DNA from 3 places in the Arthrobacter sp. ASL1 genome. Region 3 is predicted to be linked to each of the others. Evidence: riboswitches for the same ligand, from Rfam matches in the RefSeq annotation. Region 3 holds a riboswitch; each other region holds the start of a gene.
What was found. Region 3 has a riboswitch for cyclic di-AMP ahead of AC1MEQ_RS18880 (C40 family peptidase). Riboswitches for the same ligand answer to the same signal wherever they lie in the genome.
Positions count from the first base shown of each region.

Region 1: it holds a riboswitch for cyclic di-AMP, as region 3 does, so the genes downstream of both, AC1MEQ_RS06345 (M23 family metallopeptidase) here and AC1MEQ_RS18880 (C40 family peptidase) in region 3, are expected to answer to the same signal.
Region 2: it holds a riboswitch for cyclic di-AMP, as region 3 does, so the genes downstream of both, AC1MEQ_RS09870 (C40 family peptidase) here and AC1MEQ_RS18880 (C40 family peptidase) in region 3, are expected to answer to the same signal.

Region 1 covers NZ_CM155284.1:1,348,564-1,355,178, forward strand. The annotation lists gene AC1MEQ_RS06345 (M23 family metallopeptidase) at 94-1,134, opposite strand; cyclic di-AMP (ydaO/yuaA leader) riboswitch at 1,138-1,320, opposite strand; gene AC1MEQ_RS06350 (iron-dependent transcriptional repressor DtxR) at 1,420-2,115, opposite strand; gene serC (phosphoserine transaminase) at 2,294-3,415, shown strand; gene AC1MEQ_RS06360 (DUF3027 domain-containing protein) at 3,487-4,074, opposite strand; gene AC1MEQ_RS06365 (cold-shock protein) at 4,077-4,460, opposite strand; gene AC1MEQ_RS06370 (hypothetical protein) at 4,657-4,884, shown strand; gene AC1MEQ_RS06375 (response regulator transcription factor) at 4,972-5,682, shown strand; gene AC1MEQ_RS06380 (sensor histidine kinase) at 5,692-6,615, shown strand, end outside.
Region 2 covers NZ_CM155284.1:2,090,223-2,098,810, reverse strand. The annotation lists gene AC1MEQ_RS09875 (D-2-hydroxyacid dehydrogenase) at 54-1,034, shown strand; gene AC1MEQ_RS09870 (C40 family peptidase) at 1,279-2,232, opposite strand; cyclic di-AMP (ydaO/yuaA leader) riboswitch at 2,239-2,402, opposite strand; gene AC1MEQ_RS09865 (F510_1955 family glycosylhydrolase) at 2,747-3,517, opposite strand; gene AC1MEQ_RS09860 (DUF305 domain-containing protein) at 3,736-4,344, opposite strand; gene AC1MEQ_RS09855 (hypothetical protein) at 4,456-4,908, opposite strand; gene AC1MEQ_RS09850 (YciI family protein) at 5,106-5,435, opposite strand; gene AC1MEQ_RS09845 (hypothetical protein) at 5,594-6,238, opposite strand; gene AC1MEQ_RS09840 (aspartate kinase) at 6,414-7,700, opposite strand; gene AC1MEQ_RS09835 (ABC transporter ATP-binding protein) at 7,937-8,588, shown strand, end outside.
Region 3 covers NZ_JBWXQH010000002.1:36,578-45,165, forward strand. The annotation lists gene AC1MEQ_RS18850 (complex I subunit 1 family protein) at 1-748, shown strand, start outside; gene AC1MEQ_RS18855 (NADH-quinone oxidoreductase subunit J family protein) at 745-1,326, shown strand; gene AC1MEQ_RS18860 (NADH-quinone oxidoreductase subunit NuoK) at 1,323-1,625, shown strand; gene AC1MEQ_RS18865 (proton-conducting transporter transmembrane domain-containing protein) at 1,622-3,472, shown strand; gene AC1MEQ_RS18870 (complex I subunit 4 family protein) at 3,478-4,965, shown strand; gene AC1MEQ_RS18875 (NADH-quinone oxidoreductase subunit N) at 4,962-6,386, shown strand; cyclic di-AMP (ydaO/yuaA leader) riboswitch at 6,668-6,829, shown strand; gene AC1MEQ_RS18880 (C40 family peptidase) at 6,836-7,777, shown strand; gene AC1MEQ_RS18885 (hypothetical protein) at 8,025-8,246, shown strand.

The DNA.
Region 1 (6,615 bases), on a different replicon from region 3:
GGCACGTCGACAACGATATATGAAATGTTTGTAAAAGTCACGTTCAGGTCACGGAATGGTTATTTCCCGATCACGGCCCCTGGTTTTCGGACCCTACAGCCACCCTGCGGGGTCGACCGCGTTGCCGTCGACGAGCACCTCGAGGTGCAGGTGGCAGCCGGTCGAGTTGCCGGTCGTTCCGCTCAAGGACACCACGTCCCCGCGCTTGACCGCCTGCCCGACCGAGACCTTCAGGCTGGTGTTGTGGTTGTAGGTCGTCTCCAGGCCATTGCCATGGTCGATGCGCACCCGGTTGCCCGAATGGCCGGCCCAGCCCGCCTGGACGACCGTCCCCGATGCCGATGCCTTGACAGGGGTTCCACAGGGAACGCCGTAGTCCTGGCCGATATGAACCTGGGCCCCTTCGCCCGTCGGATTTGCCCGTGCGCCGAAGGGCGAGGTGATCCTGACGTGGTCGACGGGCTGGGCCAGGACACCTTGGGTGTCGATGGTGTTGATGTTCCCGCCGGAGGCGGACATCAGGTAGCTGAGCTGGTCGTCCTTGGTGAAGCTGCTGGACACCGAGGCCCGGACCACCGAGAAGTTCTCGGATCCCGGCACGGTCACGTCGGCGACGTTGACGGCCGACTCGTGGGCCACGCGCTGAGCGGGTTCCTCCTCGCTGCCGGCCAGGGTGGGGTAGGCAGCGGCCAGCGCCAGGCCGGACACCGCGGCAACCGCCGCGAAGCGGTGGCTCCAGGCCAGCGCCGGGCGCGCCGCGGTGCGTGGGGCAGCTGCCCCACCGCGCGGCTTCTTCGGCAAACCAGCCGGCCGGGGTTCCGCGGATACGGCGCGCGTGCCCTCCGGAAGGCCGATGACCGTCGCGTCGAAGCTTCCCCGGTTCTGGACCGAGGCCGCGTGCGGATGCACCGGGGCGGCGTCGGCCAGCAGGGGGATGATGTCCGCAACCGGAGCGGTTTGCTCGGCCACGGCGGGCGCGGCGGCGTCCTGCCGCAAGGGGGCGGCGGAGGGGGCGTAGCGCATGGCGCCGTCGTAGCGGCGCGGCATGTAGCAGCCGGCGTCGGGGGCCGTGGCCGGCGCGGTCGCATCGGGGGCGACGGCGGCACGACGGCCGGAACGCTTTTGCTCTGTCAAACGAGGACCTCTCATGGGCGCCTGCGGAGTTAGCTGTCGGATTCGGGCCGGTCCGGCCCGGCCGCAGGCAGCCGGGCTGCGATGCGGCTTCACCCCGAGGCGGCCGGATGCCGGGGACACCGGGCACGACGGACCACCAAAGATTGGGTTCTCCACCCCTGCCTGTCATTCAAGCGAACGGACCCGTTCCGCAGGCAGGGTCAGGCGGTCGGAAGGGGTGATGGGGACGAATCCCCGTCTGTTACCAACGGTACCTTAATCGAATACAAAGTAACAGTTCCGTTATCAAACGTCCCGGGCCACGAAAACGTGTGCGCTGACCTCCACCGGCAGCTCCAGGGCCCCCTCGACGCCTTGCACGCGGACGACGACGTATTCGCCGGCGCGCTCGAGGGTGACCTGCGCGCCCGGGCGGATTCCGCCGTCGTTCAATTGGGCCAGCAGTTCGGGATCGACCTGGATGGCCTCGGCGAGGCGTTCGACGGCCACGGGCCCGGTGTTCCCGGCCAGCAGGGCGGCGTCGAGGTTCTGCACGCCCAGGGCGAACTCGTGGGCGGCGGGCCCGCCCAGGATCTCCAAGCCGGGGATCGGATTGCCATAGGGCGAATCGGAGGGCCGGCCAAGCAGGTTGTAGAGGCGCTTCTCCACGCGCTCGCTCATCACGTGTTCCCAGCGGCAGGCCTCGTCGTGGACGTACTCCCATTCCAGCCCGATGACGTCGGCCAGCAGCCGCTCGGCGAGGCGGTGCTTGCGCATCACCGAGGTCGCGCGTTCGCGCCCGGCCGCCGTCAGCTCGAGGTGCCGGTCCGGGGTCACCACGACCAGGCCATCACGTTCCATCCGGGCCACCGTCTGGGACACCGTGGGGCCGGAATGGTCCAGCCGCTCGGCAATGCGCGCGCGCAGTGCCGTGATTTCCTCTTCCTCGAGTTCCAGAATGGTCCTCAAGTACATCTCGGTGGTGTCGATCAGATCTGTCACTGCGTGGCACTCCTGTAGGGCGGGGCGGTGGATGGTGGACCCGTAAATCCAACTCTACCCGCGTTAACAATGCCGTCGGCTTTCGGCATTCCCCCCGGCCGTGCGCGACCATGGAACCCGGGCCCGCCCCGTGCGGTTGGACCCCGCCCGCAGAACCCACCGATGGCAGGAGCAGAACTTGACCGATTCGCTGAGCATCCCCGCACCCCTTCTTCCCGCGGACGGTCGGTTCGGTGCCGGGCCCTCGAAGGTCCGTGACGGGCAGCTCGCGGCACTGGCCGCGGCCAACCCCGCGATCCTGGGGACCTCGCACCGCCAGGCGCCCGTCAAGAACCTGGTCGGCAGCATCCGCGAGGGGCTCTCGACGTTCTTCAACGCCCCGGACGGCTATGAGGTCGTCCTGGGCGTCGGCGGCTCCACCGCGTTCTGGGACGTCGCTGCCTTCGGCCTGGTCGAGCAGAAGGCCCAGCACCTCTCCTTCGGCGAGTTCGGCTCGAAGTTCGCCAAGGCCACCGACAAGGCACCTTTCCTGCAGGCCTCCTCGATCATCAGCTCCGAGCCCGGGACCCGCCCGGACTCCATCGCCGAGGCCGGGGTCGATGTCTACGCCTGGCCGCAGAACGAGACCTCCACCGGCGTGGCAGCCCCCGTGCGCCGGGTAGCCGGGGCCGACGACGGCGCCCTGGTGCTGGTCGACGCCACCTCGGCGGCCGGCGGCCTGGCCGTCGACGTCGCCGAGACCGATGTCTACTACTTCGCCCCACAGAAGAACTTCGCCTCCGACGGCGGGTTGTGGCTGGGCCTCTTCTCCCCCGCGGCGCTCGAACGCGCCGAACGGGTCGGCTCGTCCGGCCGCTGGATCCCCGACTTCCTGGACCTGGGCACGGCCATCGACAACTCGCTGAAGAACCAGACCTACAACACCCCGGCACTGTCGACCCTGGTGACGTTGAACGCGCAGGTCGAATGGCTCAATGGCCAGGGCGGGTTGGACTGGGCGGCGGGGCGCACCGCCGACTCGGCGCAGCGGGTCTACTCGTGGGCCGAGGCCTCGGCGGTCGCGACCCCCTACGTGGTCAAGGCCGACGAGCGCTCCAACGTCATCGCGACGATCGACTTCGACGACTCGGTCGATGCCGCGCAGGTCGCCAAGATCCTGCGGGCCAACGGCATCGTCGACACCGAGCCGTACCGCAAGCTGGGCCGGAACCAGCTGCGCATCGCCACGTTCGTGGCGATCGAGCCCGACGACGTCAGTGCGCTGACGGCCTGCATCGACTATGTGCTGGAGAACATGTAGCACGACTAGAAGCACCGGGCCGCGGCTCCCCCACCTGATGGGGGCCGCGGCCCGTTGCGTTGGTGCCGGTGCTACCGCCGACGACGGCGGGAACGGCTGCGCCGCGGCGCCTCGTCGGCTGCATGTTCGGCGTCAACCAGTTCATCGTCGTCCTCGACGACCTCGTCCGGTTCGTCGGGGCTGGCCGCGGTGTCGACGGTCTCGACGTCGGTGCCGCCCTCGGCCGGAACGGAGACGCCATCGTCGGGTACATCGCCGTCGTGCGTGTCGGGGGCCGCATCCTGTGCGGACTTGTCCTCGGCAGCGCCTCCCGCGGCCGCAGCCTCGGCGGCCTTCTGGGCTTCCAGTTCCTCGGGGCGCACGCGGTCGGCCCAGGGCACCCATTCGGGGGCCAGCAGGGCGCCGTCCCCTGGCAGCAGGCCGGTCTCGCAAACGGTTGGTTCCTTGCCGCGCGGAACGCGGGCCAGGGTCACGTACCAGTTCCAGCCGGCGTAGCCGGGCAGCTTGGCCTCGAACCGGTGCGTGAGCACGCGGTCGTCGTCGGCGGCGACCCCGAGGTGGCCGCCGATCTGTGCGGGGTCCACGGTGGCCAGCAGCGTGCTGTGGGCCAGGTCGACCCCGGCACCCAGCACCGCATCGATTTTCGGTGCCCGTGCCATGCTCAGGCGTCCAGATCGTCGGCGACGCGGCGCAGGACGGCAGCAACCTTGGTCGAGTGGTTCTTGTCCGGGTAGCGGCCCTTGCGGAGGCCGTTGGAGATGCTGTCGAGGACCTTGATGAGGTCCTCGATCAGGATCGCGGTGTCCTCGGCCGGCTTGCGCTTGGCACGGGCGACCGACGGGGCGGCCTCCACGATGCGGGCCGACAGCGCCTGGGCGCCCTTGCGGCCCTGCGCGACGCCGAACTCCATGCGGGTACCGGCACGGACGTCCGAGGTGCCCTCGGGCAGCGCGGAGGCATGCAGGTACACCTCCTCGCCGTCGTCGCCGACCAGGAAACCGAAGCCCTTCGAGGCCTCAAACCACTTCACTTTGCCGAATGGCACTGCACTTACCTCGTTCTCACGTACCGGCGGCGCCCGGCCCGTTGGCCGCGCCGCGTCTGGATTCCCGGCCCGCACTCGCACCGGCAGCGTCTGCGCGCGGGTACGGCCAAGCCGGGGAAGTCTATTTTCCTAGGGTACGGCATGGGGACGGCGCCGCGGACTTTGCCGCCCGTCGTGACGCTGATATTTTGACGGGGTGAATACCGCCGAAACCCCCGCCGCCACGCAGCGCGTCGTCACCGTGCTCGCCGCCGCGGTCGCCCTCGTCTCGATCCTGTCGTTGGCATTCGTACTCGTGCAGTACATGGTCGGCGCCACCCCGCTCACCGCGCTCATGGCCATCGGGTTGTACGGGTTGCCGGTCGCGTTCCTGCTGCTGATCGCCCTGTTGCTGTTGCGGATCCGCGAGCGCCGCCGGAGCTGACGACGGTCCACCGGCGCCCCCCGGGCCCGCTTCGATTCACATCGGGCACCCAGAAAACTCCCAGACTTTGCACGCACAATGTCTGGTATGACTGACAAACCTGCGGAAGCCAAGCTCCTCGTCGTCGACGACGAACCCAACATCCGCGAGCTGCTGTCCACTTCCCTGCGTTTTGCAGGGTTCTCCGTGGTTGCCGCCGCCAATGGCCGCGAAGCCCTCGCCGCCGTCGAAAAGGAAATCCCGGACCTCGCCGTTCTGGATGTCATGCTCCCGGACATGGACGGCTTCACCGTCACCCGCAAGCTGCGCGCCGCCGGGCGCCACTTCCCCGTGCTCTTCCTCACGGCCCGTGACGGGACCGAGGACAAGGTCATGGGCCTGACCGTCGGCGGTGACGACTACGTCACCAAGCCGTTCAGCCTCGACGAGGTCGTGGCCCGGATCCGTGCCGTACTGCGCCGGACCCAGCCCCTGGACGAGGACGACGCAGTGATCCGCGTCGACGACCTCGAACTCGACGACGATGCCCACGAGGTCCGCCGCGCCGGGGAGATCGTCGAGTTGTCCCCCACCGAGTTCAAGCTGCTGCGTTACCTGATGATGAACCCCAACCGCGTGCTCTCCAAGGCGCAGATCCTCGACCACGTCTGGGAGTACGACTTCAACGGGGACGCCTCCATCGTGGAGTCCTACATCTCCTACCTGCGTCGCAAGATCGACGCCCGGGAGGACTGGCCGGCCATGATCCAGACCAAGCGCGGCGTGGGCTACCTGCTGCGCTCCGCCGACCGGCGCTAGGCTGCCTGGGTGCGTTCCCTGCCCCGCCTGCTCCGGCAGGTCTCGCTGCGTTCCAAGCTCGTGGCCCTGATGGCCATCCTGATGATGTGCGGTGTGATCGTCACCGCGCTGGCCGCCTCGGCCTCGCTGAGGCTGACGCTCCAGGACCAGATGAACACCGACCTGAACGACAACAAGGTCGCGCTGGCCAACATCATGTGGTCGTCGTGGAAGGACCAGGAGGCCCCGAGCGAGGGCGCCGCCCTGGAGTTCAACAGGTTCCGTGCCACGTTGCGCGACAACGACGGCAAGGTGCTCTATGAGCTGCCGCACCCCAAGCACAAGGACGGGCCGGTCGTGCCGGCCCTGACCATCGAGCAGGTCAGCGAACGGCCCTCACCGTTTATGGACGTCGAGGGTTCGGAAAAAAGCTCCCCGGGATGGCGCTCCGGCGTCTACCAGTTGAGCAACAACAGCGGCTACGTCGTCGTCTCGCTCCCCCTGAAGTCCGCCATGCAAACAGTAGACATGTCGACTAAACTGGTGGTCACCAGCGGAACGCTCGTCACGCTGGTCATGTCGATGATCGCCTACGGCATCACGGGCCGGGCGCTGCGGCCACTCGTCCGCGTCGAACGGACCGCCGCGGCCATTGCCGCCGGCGACCTCTCGCGGCGCGTCGAGGACTATCCGCCCGAGACCGAAGTCGGCCGGCTCTCGCGCTCGCTGAACGCCATGCTGGCCCACATCGAATACGCCTTCCGCGGCCGGGCGGCATCCGAACGCAAGATGCGCCGCTTCATCCAGGATGCCTCGCACGAGCTGAGGACGCCGCTGGTCACCATCCAGGGGTACTCCGAGTTGTACCGCCACGGCGGGCTGACGGACCAGGAGCAGGTGGGAACGGCCATGGGCCGGATCGAGGGCGAGGCCAAGCGCATGGCCCAGCTGGTC
Region 2 (8,588 bases), on a different replicon from region 3:
GATTGTCAACAATCTTTTTGAACTGTAGCGTTGATGACGTGAAACACACCGAAATGAACCGCCCGCGACTGGCCCTGCTCACCGCACCCGGCGTGCCCGAACCCTACAACCTGGACGCCATCCGCGAGCGCGCCGACGTCGTCGTCGCCCATGCCGACACCCTGGCCGAGGCGTTGCAGGGCGCCGGCACCCTCCTGTTGTGGGACTTCTTCTCCTCGGCACTTCGCGATGCCTGGCATGCCGCCGATGCGCTGGAGTGGGTGCACGTGGCCGCGGCCGGTGTGGATGCGATGCTCTTCGACGGATTGCGCGAGGCCCCGGTGGTGCTCACCAACGCGCATGGGACGTTTTCCCAGCCCATCGCCGAGTTCGTGCTGGCCTCGGTGCTCGCGCACGACAAGCAGCTGCACCGCAGCGAGGCGTTGCAGCGCCGGGGCACCTGGCAGCACCGCGAGCTGACGCGCACGGCCGGTTCACGCGCGATCGTGGTCGGGACCGGCGGGATCGGCCGGGCCACCGCCCGGTTGCTGCGGGCCGTCGGCATGCAGGTCCAGGGTGCCGGGCGCACACCGCGGGAAGCGGATCCCGACTTCGGCACCGTCTTTCCCAGCGACGAGCTCGCCGCCCGGGTGGGAGACGCAGACCATGTGGTGCTGGCCGCGCCGCTGACCGAGGCCACCCGCGGGATCTTGAACGCGCAGGTGCTGGCGGCCATGAAGCCGAGCGCCCACCTGGTCAACATCGGCCGCGGTTCCCTGGTCGATGAACCGGCGCTCATCGAGGCGCTCCGGGATGGCCAGATCGCCGCCGCCTCGCTCGACGTCGTTGCCGTCGAGCCGATGCCCGTCGACCACCCGTTCTGGGAGATGGAGAACGTGCACATCTCCGCCCACATGAGCGGCGATGTCCATGGCTGGCGGGACGAGCTGGCCGACCAGTTCCTGGCCAACCTCGACGCCTACATCGCCGGCGAGCCACTGAACAACGTGGTGGACAAGGACCGCGGTTACGTCAGTACCGCTCCGTCGTCGTAGCGCTGGTGGACTGCCATCGGGGAAGCCGCACGATCAGGCGTCCGGGTCGTCCATGGGTGCCCGGAACTCCTGAGCAAAGGCAGGCGGCGGCAATCCCGGCAGCCCACTCCAACGACTCGCCACGCGATTTCGCCATGGTGCTCCGAGCCGGCCAGGATAATTCATCTTTTGGTCGTCACAGATCCACATCCTTAAGGACGTGCGGGCCCCATCCGGCACGGATGGAGCCCACATATCGTCGCGGCTAGCCTACGTAGGTGTAGTAGCCCATGAGGGGGCCGTAGGGGCTGTCCGCAGGCCGTATCACGGTCCCGACCGAGGGATTTTGGGCACCGATGATCTTGCCGCCACCGATGTAGATGCCGACATGGCTTCCACCATTCTGGTAGACAAGGTCGCCCGGCTTGGGGTTCGAGGTGCTGACGAACTTGCCGCTGCCGCGAATGGCCGACGTGTTGTGGGGCAGGCTGATGCCGTGCTGACCGTAGACGTACTGCACGAAGCCCGAGCAATCCCAGCCGCTAGGGGAGCTCCCACCGAAAACGTAGGGCGATCCCTTGTACTGCATGGCCGTTGCGGCGATGCCGGACAGCCCTGCGCTGGGAGCGGAAGCCGGTTCGGCCTTCTTGGTCACGGTGCCGGCGGAAGCGGTCGTCACGCTCGAGTCGGAAGAGGAGGAGCTGGCGCTGGCGGTATCCCGCGAGCTGCTGCTCTGCGAGGACGCGGCGACTTGGCGGTCGGCGGAGGCCTCCTGGGCGGCTTCACGCTCGGCGGCGGCTGCCTGCTGGGCGGCTTCGCGCTCGGCGGCGGCCGCCTGCTGGGCGGCTTCGCGCTCGGCGGCGGCCTGGCGCTGTGCCTCGCGGTAGGCGGCACCGGACGTCGAGGAGATGTCGGCGACGGAGACCTTGATCTGCGAGCCCTTCGACTCCGGCTTCGCGGCGGGCACGGTCACGGCTGCCGGGGTGGTCACCGATGCACGCTGCACGTCGGTGACGGGGGCCTTATCTGCGGCGCGGGCGGCAGGCGCGGCCTCGGCCGGAAGGCCGAGGGTCAGCACGAGGCCGGACGCGGCGGCGATGACTGCCGCCTGGCGGCCGACGGAGCCGGAGTTTGAGGACACGGCCTTGGAGATCGACCCCAACGGGTTCGTGCGGACGGGCGTGGCGCGGTGGCGGCCCAGGGCTTGGCTCTTGGTCATGTAGTGAATACCTCTCCCAATGCCTGCGGGGTGAGCTGTCGGGTTCGGGTGGGAGCCACCCGGCGTCCGCGCTGATGATTCAGTGCGACGCGCTTAACCCCAAGGATCCTTGCGGACCCGATATTGGTTCCCCCGCCACTGCCAGACTTTGCGTGAACGGAACCCGCAGTGGTGGCAGTGCTCGGCAATCCACGCGGGTGTACCGGGCCCATCGGAAGCCCGGCACGCATACGAATTTACAAGAAATAAGTGTAAAAGTCACGAATTGGTTACGAAACGGTTTCCCTTGGGTCACGGTGGAGGTCGATGCGTAGCCAGCGTGATGCCCGGTTCGAGCCCCTTGGTAGATCCCTCGGCCGCTTGAGCGCCGGGCAGGGCCGCGGATTTCACCGTCTCGGTGAAGACCCCTCCGAGGCTCGCCCGGCTGATCCTCGGACAAAACAAGGCCATTTGGCTGCGTCCGTCCCGAGCCGTGCACGCCCGTGTGGTGGCGCGGACTTGACCGGTCGATTTGTCACTCCTTGCCCGTCTGGGCCTTGATGGCGGTGAACGACCGGCCCATGTCGCGGGAAACCTGGACACCGGTGGGAGAGGCGATCCAGACCTGGGGCTCGCTTTCGCTGGTGGTCACGTCGATGGCGGCCGCCTCTCCGGTGGTGTGGCCCTGCTTCCGCCAGGTGAAGCCGGCGTCCATGCTGGAATACACGGTTCCGTCGGGGGCGATTCCCGCCGCATTGGAGCCGGATACGGCGGTCAGCATCAACAGTGGTGCTCCGGGCACGGGGTTCCAGGACTTGCCGTGGTCGACCGAGCGCCTCAAACCGTCCTCGGTCGTGGCCAGGGCAACGTGGCCGTCCGTGGTGGCCGAGAGGTGGTAGGCCGGTATCTGGTCCTCGGCCGGGGTCCATGAGCTGCCACCTTCGTTGACGAGCAGTTGTCCATCGAACCCGATGATGGCCTCGTGGGTGGCTGCCAGGGCATGGAAGTCCGACTGGCCGGTGCGCGATAGCGGCGTCCACGTCTTGCCCTCATTGGTGGGTTCGATTAGGCCCACGGGGTTGGGTAGGTCCACCCCGGGGCCGGGGTGGCCCGAGGCGTAGAGGGTCCCGTTGGCGCCGGCGGTGAAGCCCATGAGGTCGATGTTCGGACCGATCTTGGTGGCGGGCTTCTTGGAGACGTCATACAGGCCGTCGTGGGTGGCAAGTAGGATCCTGCCCGTTTCAGCGTTGACGTCCATGCCGTGGATGTGGCTGGAGGGGTAGTCGGCGGCGGCTGCCGCAGGCACAGGATCGTCCAGGGTGGACGCGGGAGAACAGGCAGAGAGAAGCAATGCGCCCGCTGCCAGGACGGCAGCGGCTGAGGTTCGGCGGCGGGGCAGGAGGGGCTGGGGAAAATGAGGGGACATGCCGGTTCCTTCGGGAGTTCTCGGGTGCGCGGGAATGGGCCGATGTGGGACCGGACGGTACCGGCCCCACACCGACTGGGACGCAGGGCTGTGGTGGCCTAAAGGCCGGAGAGCAGGTCCTGCATTTCCTTGATCTCGGCCTGCTGCGTCTTGATGATCTGCTGGGCCAAGGCGATGGCCTGGGGGTTCTGGCCATCGGCGATCTCGTCCTCGGCCATGCCGACGGCACCCTGGTGGTGCTCGATCATCGCTTGCAGGAACATCCGCGCTGCGTCGGCGCCCTGCGCCGACCGGAGCTCATTGAGTTGCTCATCGGTCATCATTCCCTCCATGCCGTGTCCGGCCATGCCCATTTCCGTGGATTCGCCCCACGCCGTGAGCCAGCCGGTCATAGTTTGGATCTCCGGCCCCTGGGCGTCTTTGATCTCGGTGGCCAGATCGGTGATCTCGGGTTCGATCCCGTCCTTGGCCAGCATGATCCCGCTCATCTGGACGGCCTGCTGGTGGTGGGGGATCATCATCTGCGCGAACATCGTGTCCGCGTCATTGTGCTCGGCCGCCACCTCACTGACCGAGGTCGGCGATGTGGACTGTCGCGATGATGCCGAGCTGGAAGCCGAGTCCCCGGGTTCCTGGTTGCCGGCACAACCGACCAGGGAGATTGCTGCGGCCACGCCGATGGCGGGCAGGAAAAGCTTGCGTGTCATGGTGTTTCGTCCTTCGTTGTCCAAGATGTCTGCAGGTCACTCGGCCACCCACGGGTAGCCGGGGAAGTCCGACCAGTGGCCAGAAAGGCGCGACTGATCCGCATACCGGTTCTAGGTACGGCTGATGCAGAGTTGGGTTAACGAAGGCGTGGGCACGAACCTGATTCCCCGCCAGTGAAGTGGTGGGCCGCGACGCCGCAATGAATGCCGCAGCACCTGCCGTGGGGGGAGCAGGAAGCCGAACGTCGCCAAGACGATCAACGACAACACGCAGATGCCGACCGCCATGTCACCGGCGTCGCAGGTCCCGACGCAGCCCAGCATCGGGAAACCATCACCCGGGGGGTGGTGTTCCGCCGAGAGGCCGGGGAATTTCGGAACGCCGGCCATGTCCGACCCTGCCGGCGACTTCGAGGCCGACGCGGTCTGGGCTCCGTGGGTCTCCGAGTGCTCCCCATGCCCGCCCATCCACAGATGCATGCCAATGATGCCCGTCAGGACGGCTCCCAGGCACAGCATGAGGAGGAAAGCCTGCGGGCGCGGACCGGTCCTTCCTGTAAGCATCACAGCGACCATTCTACTTTGGAGACCAAAAGGGAGGGCCCACGGCAGGTGCCAAGCAGACGCAAAACCATGCCCTCATAGGGGCTTTCCACACTCTCTACGGACTGCATCGCAGGCTTTCGATCGCCCATGCGTGTGGCAAATATGTGCTGCACCTTGGAGGAACCCAGGTCCCGCAATCCGCGCAGGGCATTCACTTAGGCGTCGGGGTCGTCCATGGTCTCTCGGACCTCCTGAGCGCAGCGGCAGGCAACGGCAATCCTGGCAGCCCACTCCAGTGCTTCTGCATGGGATTCGACCTCGATGACCGAGAATCCGCCGGTGTGCCCGGTGCGTTGTGTGTTGTCCACCGACCCATCGGTGCCCACGATGCCGACCTCGTGGCTATCGATCCCGCCACCAATGATCCACACACCGGCGGCCTGGGCCGGCCCGACCACGGCATGCGCGGCGCCGTCGACGGCGGGTAGTTCCTCTGTCGGGAATCTCATGTCCACGTCGTTGAACGAGATCAGGTACCGCCTCATGTTCGGGCCTCCCTTCGCAGCGGGTCCCGCCCGCTGGCGGTTGACGTGGACGAATGGGAACTAGGAAAACGTCGCTGTCTTCCTCGAATGCGGTCAGTCCATCCGTGTTTGCGCGTGCTGATGAGAGCGCGAAGACAGCCGGATACCGTCGGGATCCATCAGGCATCCGGCGCGGTAGCATCCCCGCGGTTTCGCTTCAGGGCATTGGCGTCGAGAAAACGGCCGGCACTGCGGAATGTCCGGATGGTATAGGCGAATACACCCACACTTACCAGGAAGACGAGGGACCACATGATCCACATCACCGGGCCGGGGAAGCTGATCGCGAAAGCGGCGGCCATGAACAGGGAGCCGACGGTGGTGGACAACGTCAGCGAACCGCTGGCCCTGAATTGAGCCGCGGCACCCCGGAGAACCGGCAAGTGTTCCGGCGTCACGGGTATCCGGCCGAGAATCTGGTCGACGACCCACTTCGCGTCCGGCTTGTCCAGCCACAGGGTGACCGGTAGCCGTTGCGGTTGGACGAGTGGGCGGATCTGCCGCCACCAATAGGCATAGCCGCCGATCATGCTGACCACCGCCACCAACAGGAATCCTGCCTGAAGGCCCTGTAGGGGACCGGAAGACCCGTCATTCAGCAGGCGGATGCCGATGAAGCCCACACCGAATGAGGCGAGCGCTAGGGCAGGCAACCACATGGTGAAGTAGCGGCGCACGGCTGCCCCCACGCCGTGGTCCTCGACGCCTTCCGCGAGTTGGGCGGCCTTGGCCCAGGCCCTTTCGGAACGGTCGTTGGCGCGCATCCGGGGCTCCTTGTCCAACGCTCGTGCCGGCGATCGGTAACCCTCCCCACTGTGTTCCACGAACCCGACGCTGTCCAGATGCCGGGGCACAGGATCCCTCCCGCCTGCTCTCCCCACGCACGGCGAAGGCCCCGCCCGGTCGGAACCGGACGGGGCCTCCACAGGGAAGCGGAGCCTAGCGGCCGGTGCCGCCGTGGACCTCGGCCTCGGTGTCGCCGTCGAGCTCGAATGCACCGTGGACCGCGCGCACCGCGGTGTCCAGCAGGTCGGCGTCGGTGACGATCGAGATGCGGATCTCCGAGGTGGAGATCATGTTGACGTTCACCCCTGCCTGCTGCAGCGCCTCGAAGAACCGGAAGGAGACGCCCGGGTTCGAGCGCATCCCGGCACCGATGAGCGAGAGCTTGCCGATCTTGTCGTTATAGGAGATGCTCTCGAAGCCGATCTCCGCCTGCGCTGCCTCCAGGGCGGTCATCGCGTCCTTGCCCTCGAGGATCGGCAGGGTGAAGGAGATATCGGTTTTGCCGGTCTCGGCCTTCGAGATGTTCTGCACGATCATGTCGATGTTCACGTTGGCGCCGGCGATGACGCCGAAGATCTGAGCGGCCGAGCCCGGGACGTCGGGGACACCGACCACGGTGACCTTTGCTTCGGAACGGTCGTGGGCAACGCCGGAGATGATGGGCTGTTCCATGGGTTCTCCCTCTTGGATCTTGATGTTGTCGTCGGGGCTGGGCAACACCCAGGTCCCCTCATGGTCGGTGAAGGACGAGCGCACATGCAGCGGCACACCGAAGCGGCGGGCGTACTCGACGCAGCGCAGGTGCAGGATCTTGGCGCCCGAGGCGGCCATTTCCAGCATCTCCTCACTGGAGATGGTGTCGATCTTCTGGGCCGTGTGCACGATCCGCGGGTCGGCGGTGTAGATGCCGTCGACGTCCGTGTAGATCTCGCACACGTCGGCGTTGAGGGCGGCGGCGAGGGCCACCGCGGTGGTGTCGGATCCGCCGCGGCCCATCGTGGTGATGTTGTTCGATTCGCGGCTCATGCCCTGGAAACCGGCGACGATCGAGATGTAGCCGCGGTCGATCGCCTGGCGCACCCGGTGGGGGGAAACGTCGATGATGCGGGCCTTGCCGTGCACCGCGTCGGTGATCATGCCGGCCTGGGAGCCGGTGAACGAGACGGCTTGGCCGCCGCTGGAATCGATGGACATGGCCAGCAGGGCCATGGAAATGCGTTCGCCCGCGGACAACAACATGTCCATTTCACGGGCTGGGGGCGCGTCGGTGAGCTGCCCCGCGAGATCGAGCAGCTCATCGGTGGTGTCGCCCATGGCCGAAACCACGGCGACGACGTCGTTCCCGGCCGCCTTGGTGGCGAGGATCCGGGCCGCGACGCGTTTGATGCCTTCGGCATCGGAAACCGACGAACCGCCGAACTTCTGGACAATCAGGCTCATGCGTTTTGCACACTCCACTGGGTTGAGGACAGGACGGCCCACCGCCAACCCGGCTGGGCACATGCATAACCAGTGTAACGACGCCGCGGCGCGGTGCGCCGGTCGCGTGACCGCGAGCGGTCATAATGCGCCCCCGGCATCCTCCCCGGGGATGATTCGCGCGGTCGCCGCGCTGCATAGGATGGGCGCAACGAACCCTGCGCACGAGCCGCCGGGACGCGGAGGCGGGGGAGAACATGGGCACCCAGGCAACACGGCACGACGGCGGGGGGCCGGCGACGGCGGACACGGAACGCCTCGGGGTCCTCGCCACCGGGTTGGCCCGGTCCTTCGGGACGGTCCACGCGGTGGAGGCCATCGACTTCACCGCCCGGCCCGGGGAAGTCACCGCGCTGATTGGACCCAACGGATCGGGCAAGACGACGCTGCTGCTCATGCTCGCCTCGCTGCTGGCCCCCGACGCCGGAAGCATCAGGATCTGCGGCATCGACCCGGCCGCCGATCCCCGCGGGGCCAGGGCGCAGCTGGGCTGGATGCCGGACACCCTCGGCGTGTGGGAGGAGCTGACCGCCCACGAGATCCTGACGATGATGGGCCGGCTGTACGGGGCGTCCAAGGCGGCGGCCGTGGCCCGCGCCGACGAGCTGCTGGAGCTCGTGATGCTCGTACCCTTCGCCACCCGCCCGGCCCGGGTGCTCTCCCGCGGACAACAGCAACGCCTCTCGCTGGCCCGGGCGCTCGTCAACGACCCGCAGGTCCTGCTGCTCGATGAGCCCGCCTCCGGCCTGGACCCCGGGGCGCGGATCGACCTGCGCAACCTGCTCCGCGACCTGGCTGGCCGGGGTAAGGCCGTCGTGGTCAGCTCCCATGTGCTGGCCGAACTCGACG
Region 3 (8,588 bases):
CGGTGCCGATGCCCTGCTGTGGCGGGTCGGGGGTGCCGGGTTCGTTGTCGTGGCCGTGTTGATGGTGCTGGTGGTCCCCTTCGGCGGTTTCACCTTCGCGGATCTGCCGGTCGGGCTGGTCTGGTTCAACGCGATGGACGTCTTGCTTTGGGCGCTGTGGTGGCTGCTCGGGTGGGGCGCCAACAGCGCCTGGTCACTGGTGGGCGGATACCGCTTCCTGGCCCAGGCCCTGTCCTACGAGCTGCCCCTGATGTTCGCCCTGACGGCCCCGGCCGTCGGTGCCGGTAGCCTGCGCCTGCTCGACATCCAATCCGCTCAGCAAGACCTGTGGTTCGTGGTCTGGATGCCCGTTGCATTCCTGGTCTATGCCGCGTCGATCGTCGCGTTCTCCTCGTGGGGCCCCTTCCAGACCGCCACCGGGACCGATGCCGCCGGCGGGGTGGTCACCGAGCTGAGCGGGGTCGACAGGCTCCTGGTCCTCGCCGGGCGCTACATGCTCCTGGTCGCGGGGGCCGCCTTCGCCGTCCCCTTGTTCCTCGGCGGCGGGAGCGGGCCCTGGCTCCCGGATCCGGTGTGGGTGGTCGTGAAGACCCTCGTCCTCCTCGCCGTCCTGATCGCCGTGCGCAGGCTGTTCCCGATCGTGCGGCCGGAGCGGCTGGCCGAGGTCGCCTGGGTCGTGGCCATGCCCCTGGTGCTCGTCCAACTGGCCGTTGCCGCCATCGTCGTCGTGAACGGGGGAACACCGTGATGCCCGCCATCCTCTTCTGGGTCTTCTCGATCGTGGCCGCTTCAAGTGCGGTTGCGGTCTTCGTCGTGGATTCGATGGCCCGGGCATCGTACGCGCTGGCTCTCTCATTCATCGCCGTCGGTGCCATCATCCTGCAATTGGACCTGGACTACATCGGGGTCATCACCATCTTGATGATGACGATGGAGATGGCGATCATGGCCGTGTTCATGGTGATGTACATGGGCATGAACCCGGCCCTGATGCCGATGGACATGACACACAACAAGCGCCGCTCCGCGGTCATCGCCGGCATCGTGTTCATCGTCCTGGCCGCCGGCGCCCTCCTCATCCGGTGGCCCGAGCAGATGTCGGCGCCCGCCCCGGATCCAACGGCGGCATTGGGAGAAGCCCTGATGGGTTCGAAGATGCTCGTGATGCTCACCATCAGCCCCGTGCTGTTCGCCACCATCATCGCCTCCCTGGTGTTGGCCAACCCGCGTGGGCGCTATGACCGGCGCGGGGACGACCTCCACCGGCGCGGGCCCGGTGGGCGGCGCGAAACCGATGACCCGATCAAGGGCGGACTAGGCCGATGACCCTGCAACTGATCCTGCTGGTGGCCGCCGCCCTGTTCGCCATCGGGCTGTTCGGGGCGCTGTCCCAACAGGTCCTCGTGATGGTGATGATGGGCATCGAGGTGATGATCAACGGCGTGCTCCTGGCCGCAGCCGCGCTCTGGTTCCACCTGTCCCCCACACCCGACGGCCAAACCCTGTTGCTGGTCATCCTCGCCGCGATGACCGTTGAAATGGCGATGGGATTCGCCGTCGCCACCGTTTTCCACCGCTCACGGAACTCGGACATGACCGATACCGCCACGGAGCTGCACGGATGACGGCCGCACTCCTGGCGGCCGTCGGACTGCCGGCCATCACCGGGACCTTCCTGCTGCTGGCCGGGCACCGCGCCAACCGCCTCGCCCCCGCGCTGGCTCTCACTGCTGCCGCGCTGACCCTAGTCGCCGCCATCGCCTCCGCCGGGGCCATGCCCCGCCTCGGAGTGCCGTTCATCTCATCCGGCGGTGCGGCCCTGGTCGTGGATGGCCTGGGCGCCGTCCTGCTGCCGACGGTGGCGGCCGTGGTCCTGCTCGTCCTCGTGTTCGCTGCCGCCGAAGACACACGCCCGGCGGCGCGCTTCCACGGTCTCATGCTGGTCTTCACCGCCGCGGTGATGGTCACGGTGAGCGCCACGTCGCTGCCGGCATTGCTCGGCGCCTGGGAGGTCATGGGCGCGACCTCCTATGCCCTGATCGGCTTCCACTGGCGCAAACCCTCGACGATTCCCTCCGGGCTGGTCGCCTTCACCGTGACACGCGCCGCCGATCTGGGCCTCTACGCCGCGGCAGGAGCCGCCGTCGCCGCGGGAACCGGCTGGCAGTTGGACGCCCTCGCCTCCGCGGAGGGGCCGTGGCTGCATGTGCTGGCCGCCGGCGTGCTTTTGGCGGGCCTGGGGAAGGCGGCGCAACTACCGTTTAGTTTCTGGCTCTCCCGGGCGATGGAGGGCCCGAGCCCGGTCAGTGCCCTGCTGCACTCGGCGGCCATGGTCGCCATGGGCGGATACCTTCTGCTCCGGCTCGAGCCGCTGTTGCTGGCCTCCGGGTGGGCCGGCCCGGCGGCTGCCTGGATCGGTGCCGCCACCGCGATCGTGCTCGGCATCGTGGCGCTGTGCCAGAAGGACCTCAAGCAGTTGCTGGCCGCCTCGACTGCGGCCCAACTGGGTTTCGTCGTCCTGGCCGCCGGCATCGGCGCCACCGCCGGAGGGACCTCGCAGCTCGTCGCCCACGCAGCCACCAAGGCGTTGTTGTTCCTTGCCGCCGGCGCGTGGTTGACGGCCGTGGGCTCGAAACAACTTCCAGCCCTGCGCGGCATCTATCGGCGCTGGCCGGTGGTCGGCGCCTCGTTCCTGGTCGGGGCACTGTCCCTGGCCGGGCTGCCTCCGCTGTCGTTGTGGCTGGCGAAGGACGCGGTCCTCGCCGTCGCCTTGCACCAGCATCCCGCACTGTATGCTGCCGGATTGCTCGGTGCCGCCCTCGCCGCCGCGTATTCGGCGAAGATTATCGCCGTGGTCTGGGCCAGACCCGACATGCAGCAGCAGGCCGACATGGAGCGCAAACTGTGGGATGCCGAAGAACGAGGAACCCGCAAGGTCCCCGTGGTGGCGACGGTGCCTCTGGTGGTCCTGGCGGCATCGGCGGCATTGCTGGGCGCCACCGCCCTTCCGGTACTGTCCGGACCGTTCCGCGCACTGTTGGGCGCGCAGGCGGAGGCGGAAAGCAGCGGGTGGGAACTGCTCGCTTCGGCCGCAATTGCCATCGTCGTATCGGCCCTGGTGCTGGTTCGGGGTGTGCCGCGCCTGGCAGCCGCCGAGAACTGGTTTGGCCTTGAACGGGCCGCGGAAACCGTTTTCGTACGTCCCATGTTCGCCACCGCGGCCGTCCTGTCCCGGCTCGACCACCGCCTGGAGAAGGCGGTGCTTGGTGCCGGCCGCTTTCTGAACCGGTCCGCAGCGGTGTCCGGCGACGTGGACGCCAGCGTGCAACGCGCGTTGCGTGCCGTACTGGGTGGGGTCAACGGCCTCGGGCGGTTGGCCCGCCGCGCCCAAACGGGTGCCGTGGCCGATTACTACGCCGCGGCGGTCCTCGTCTGCGTTGCCGCCCTCGTCCTGCTGATCGTCGTTAGGTAGCCCCCATGCTCAGTGTCATCGTCTTCCTGCCGCTCGCGGCCGCGACCTTCCTCGCCCTCGCCCGTCGGCTGCCCGAAAAAGCTGCGCGGCTGACCTGGTTGGCCACGACCCTCGTGGATTTGGCGTTGTCGGTCATGCTCGCGATTGCCGGCGGCCCGGGCCCGAACGGACTCGTGGCCGAGGAGCGGGTGGAGTGGATGCCGCAGCTTGGCAGCAGCTACCACCTCGGCATCGATGGCATCTCCCTGCCCCTGCTGCTGCTGACCGGAGTCATCTTCGTGGCCTGCGCCATCTGGGCCCTGCGCGAGACCGACAGGCCACGCCCCCAGGCCGCCTTGTTCCTGTTCCTGCAGACGACCTGCCTCGGGTTGTTCTGTGCACAGGACCTGATCCTGTTCTTCCTGTACTTCGACCTCTCGATCGTGGGCATGTACTTCGTCATTGCCGGCTGGGGACACGGAAACCAACGTCGCTCCGCACTGGTGTTCTTCATCTACACCTTCCTGGGTTCCCTGTCCCTGCTGTTGGGATTCATCGGCCTCTATCTCGGTGCCGCCCCCCACACCTTCGACATGGTGGAACTCTCCCGCCAGGACGCCTTCACCGGAACCCCGCTGGCGGGCGGCTTCGTGCTGGCGGCGGTCATCCTGGGCCTGGCCGTGAAGACACCGACCTTCCCCTTCCACTCCTGGCTGCCACCGGCACACACCGATGCCCCGGCCATCGGCTCGGTCGTCCTGGCCGGCCTGTTGCTGAAGATGGGCACCTACGGCTTCGTCAGGATCGCGATGCCCATGCTCCCGGACACCTGGCGGGCGTGGGCGTGGGTGGTCGTCGCGATCGGCATCGTCTCGGTCCTCTACGGCGCCCTCGTCGCGGTCGCGCAGACAGACATCAAGCGCATGATCGCCTTCACCTCCGTCAACCACATGGGCTACGTCGTGCTCGCTGTCGGCGCCGCCGGCGTCCTGGGTGCCAACAACGCCGAAGCACAGCAGCTGGCCATCGTCGGGGCCGTAACCCAAATGGTCTCCCACGGCCTGGTCACCGGGGCCCTGTTCCTGCTCGCCGGTGTCTTCCACGACCGCACCGGAAGCTACGACCTGCGCCGGTATGGCGGCCTGGCCCACCCCGCACCACGGTTCGCCGGGTTCTTCGCGATCGCCGCATTCGCCTCGCTCGGACTTCCGGGCTTCAGCGGCTTCATCGCCGAATTCCAGATCTTCACCGGCAGCATCGGAACCACCCCCTGGGCCCTGGTTGCCCTTCCCGGCATCCTGATCACCGCAGTCCTTTTCTTGCGCGCCTTCCAGCACGTGTTCACGGGCCAGACACGGGAACTGTCCGTCGGTTTCAGCGACCTGCGCCCCCGCGAGAGCACGGCCCTGGCCATCCTGATGGGGCTGTCCGTGCTCATCGGTCTCATCCCCGGCCCGCTGCTGGCGATGATCGGACCCGCGGCGCAGAACCTCGTCGTCAGCCTGGGCCCATGACGGCAATGGCAATGGACATGGACTACCCGGCGCTGCTGCCAGAGATCATCCTGCTCGCCACGGCAGTGCTGGTGCTGCTGGGCGGCAGCTTCCTGCCCCGCACCCGCCAGCATCCCACCCGCTGGCTCACCCTCGGTGCCCTGGTCGCCAGCGCAGCGACCGGGATGGCGGCAGTGCCGGGAGGGCCGGAGTCGATCTTCAGTGGAACCTACGCACTGGACCCGTCCACTGCGGTCGTGCGGATGGCGGCCCCGCTGGCCACGCTCGTGGTGGTCCTGCTCGGCCGGCATGAATTCGCCAGCACGGCGCGTGAAAGCGAAACCTATGCCCTGTTGTTGCTGGCCACGCTCGGAACAGTCGTGATCGGGGGGACGACCGACCTGCTGGTCCTGGTCGCCGGGTACCTGCTGGCGAGCATCCCCCTGTACGCGCTGATCGGCCTATCGCGCAGCGGGACGGCCGCCGAGGCAACCCTGAAGACCTACCTCATCGGCGCCCTGTCCGGAGTCCTGCTCATGGCAGGCGTTGCCGTGCTGACCGCAGTTGCCGGCACGAGCAGCTACGCGGGCATGACGGAGGCTCTTCCCCAGGCCCCGCAGGCCGCCGTCGCCGGCGGGGCCGTCGCGGTCCTCATCGGCTTGACCTTCAAGGCCGGTGCGGTGCCCGGCCACTTCTGGATCCCCGACGCCAGCCAGGCCTCCGGGATAGGCATCGCAGCGTTCATCACGACCGTGCCGAAGATCGGCGCACTCGTGGCCATGGGCCGGCTGGTGGCACTCATGCCCGCCACGGTGGATGTCCCGCTGCTCGTGGCCGTGCTCGCAGCGGCCAGCATGGGCATCGGAAACCTTGCCGCGTTGGCGCAGGAGAACGTCAGGCGCCTGCTGGGCTGGTCGACGGTCAGCCAGGTCGGCTACCTGCTGATGCCCGTTGCCGTCATCACCCGCAGCGAGGGCGCCTCGGTGGCCCTGCTGGCCTACATCGTCTTCTACGCGCTAACGAACCTGGCCGTGTTCGCCGTCGTCGCCTGCTTCCCCCGGCGCGAAGAGCTGGGCGACTGGGTGGGATTGGCACGTGGGCACCCGTGGCTGACCGGTTCCCTCGTCGTGGGGGCCCTCAGCCTCGTGGGAACACCGCCCACGGCGGTGTTCCTGGGCAAGGTCGCCGTGTTCACCGTCGCCTGGAATGGCGGCATGTCCTGGCTGGTCGTGTTCGCCGCAGCCAACACGGTGCTGAGCCTTGTCTACTACCTCAGGCTCATCCGCCCCGCCTTCCACCCCGCCGGGGACTGCAGCACCGGTTTGTCCACGGCGCCACGGGAGGTTGCCCGCACCGTGGTGGCCACCGCTATCGTGCTCGGTGCCCTGGTCCTCGCAGCCGGGGCCGTCGGGGCCGGAATCTGGTTCGCCGTCGCCGGGTGAACCGCTTCGGTCATCGGGCCAACCACTCGGGATGGCCGGCGTGGTCGATCGTGCGTTGTGGCTGCACTTTCCGCTTACCGTGTACCGCCAGGAAGACTTCGAGGACCATCGTCTTGCATCACCGCCCGGAACCAACGGCCAGGGAGGGAAAGGTCGTCGAGACCAAAAGGACACGGTTCCGTAATCGATTCGTGACTTTTACATCCGTTTCATGTAAATTCATTTGCGTGCCGGGCTTCCTATGAGCCCGGCACACCCGAGTGGATTGCCGAGCACTGCCACCACTTCGGGTTCCGTTCGCGAAGCTTCTGGCAGTGGCGGGGGAACCAAATCCGGGTCCACCGGGCCCTTGGGGTTAAGCGTCTCGCTGCCATTCAGCGCAGACGCCGAGTGACTCCCACTCGAACCCGACAGCTAACCCCGCAGGCATTGGGAGAGGTAATCAACACATGACCAAGCGACACCTGGGCCGCCACCGCGCCATGCCCGTCCGCAGCAACCCCTTGGGCTCGATCTCCAAGGCGGTTTCCTCCAACGCAGGTTCCGTTGGCCGCCAGGCCGCTGTCATCGCTGCGGCTTCCGGCCTCGTGCTGACCCTCGGCGTTCCGGCCGAGGGTGCCCCGGCCGCCCGCGAGGCTGCCAAGGCCCCGGCTGCGGACATCCTGCGTACTTCCGTGGACTCCCCCGCCGCCGTCACCGTTGCGGACGCCAAGCCACAAGATCTGAAGCAGATCAAGGTCTCCGTCGCCGACGTCAAGTCCACTGACGGCTCGGCTCACCGCGCGGCATTGCGCAAGGCCGCAGCCGAGCGCGAAGAAGCCCAGGAAGCCGCCGCCGAGCGTGAAGCCGCCCAAGAAGAAGCCGCTGCAGCCGAGCGCGAGGAAGCGGCCGCAGGTGCAGCCATGACCCGCGAGAGCCGCCAGTCCTCTGCGCAGGCGAGCACGAGCACGAGCACGAGCACGAGCAACAATACGTCGGCAGGCTCGGTCACCACGGCCTCCACCCCTAAGAAGACCGACGCCGCCCCAACGTCCAGCGCCGGCCTCTCGGGCATCGCGGGCATGGCCATGAGCTACGAGGGCACACCCTATGTCTGGGGCGGTAGCAGCCCTTCGGGTTGGGATTGCTCCGGGTTCATCCAGTACATCTACGGCAAGGCCGGGATCAGCCTGCCCCACAACACGACCGCCATCCGCACCAGCGGCAAGTTCGTGCGCACCTCCAACCCCAAGCCCGGCGACCTGGTCTACCAGAACGGCGGCAGCCACGCGGGCATCTACATCGGTGGCGGGAAGATCATCGGCGCACAGAACCCCTCCGTCGGCACCGTGGTTCGTCCGGCCGACAGCCCCTACGGCCCGTTGATGGGCTACTACACCTACGTAGGCTAAGCAATATCCGCAGTAGGGCCCCTCCGCTCTCGGAGGGGCCCTACGTGCATCTACGATGAAAACCGCACCCGCCGGAGCGTCTCAGCGAGAACTCGGGTGCGTCACAGGCAGCACGTCCGCATGTCAGCTTCAGAAGTCGAATGCAATGCCTGTCACCGGACGTCCACCCCGGCAGTCTTTGCCTCCCGTCCCAGTCTGCGCCGACAAGTAGCTTGTCCCGTCATTGCAGGCGGCGCACACTCTGGCTATGGAACAAACGTATTCTGCGACCGTCTACGCTTCCAGCGCGCACCCCAAGGACTGGGGTCGAGCCATGGCCAAGGCCATGGCACAGCTCCTGGAGCTCTTCGACGGCGACCAGTCCGGTAGCCACGAACGGCTCTTCGGCCAGGAACTGCGCCTGCTCATCGCCAAAGCAGAAGAAGGCGCGGACATCACCATCTCATGGGCTCCGCCCCTCCCGGACTGAACGGCCGGTCGCGCCCGGCGTCAGGGACAATATTTCCGACGAAGCAGCCCAAGCCGGTGCGCTGCACCTGGCTCCCATGCGCCCGCGAAGGGCAAAAACGGGTCACGACCGATAGCCGCAGACCTTCCCCACCAAGGATCGTTTCCTTGGGAACCACTTGATCCGCTTTTGAGCTGGGAAAATGCGTATTATTGCGGGACCAGAGTTGCCAAGCACTGGCGCCCTCTGCAGAAACCGGAACCGGCCTAAGCAGCGGGGCTCCAGTCCTGACAAGGAGCCGCAGTGAATCGCTTCAAGCCTGTACCGCCCTCCCCTCGATTCCGGACCTCGCTGCCGGAGAAA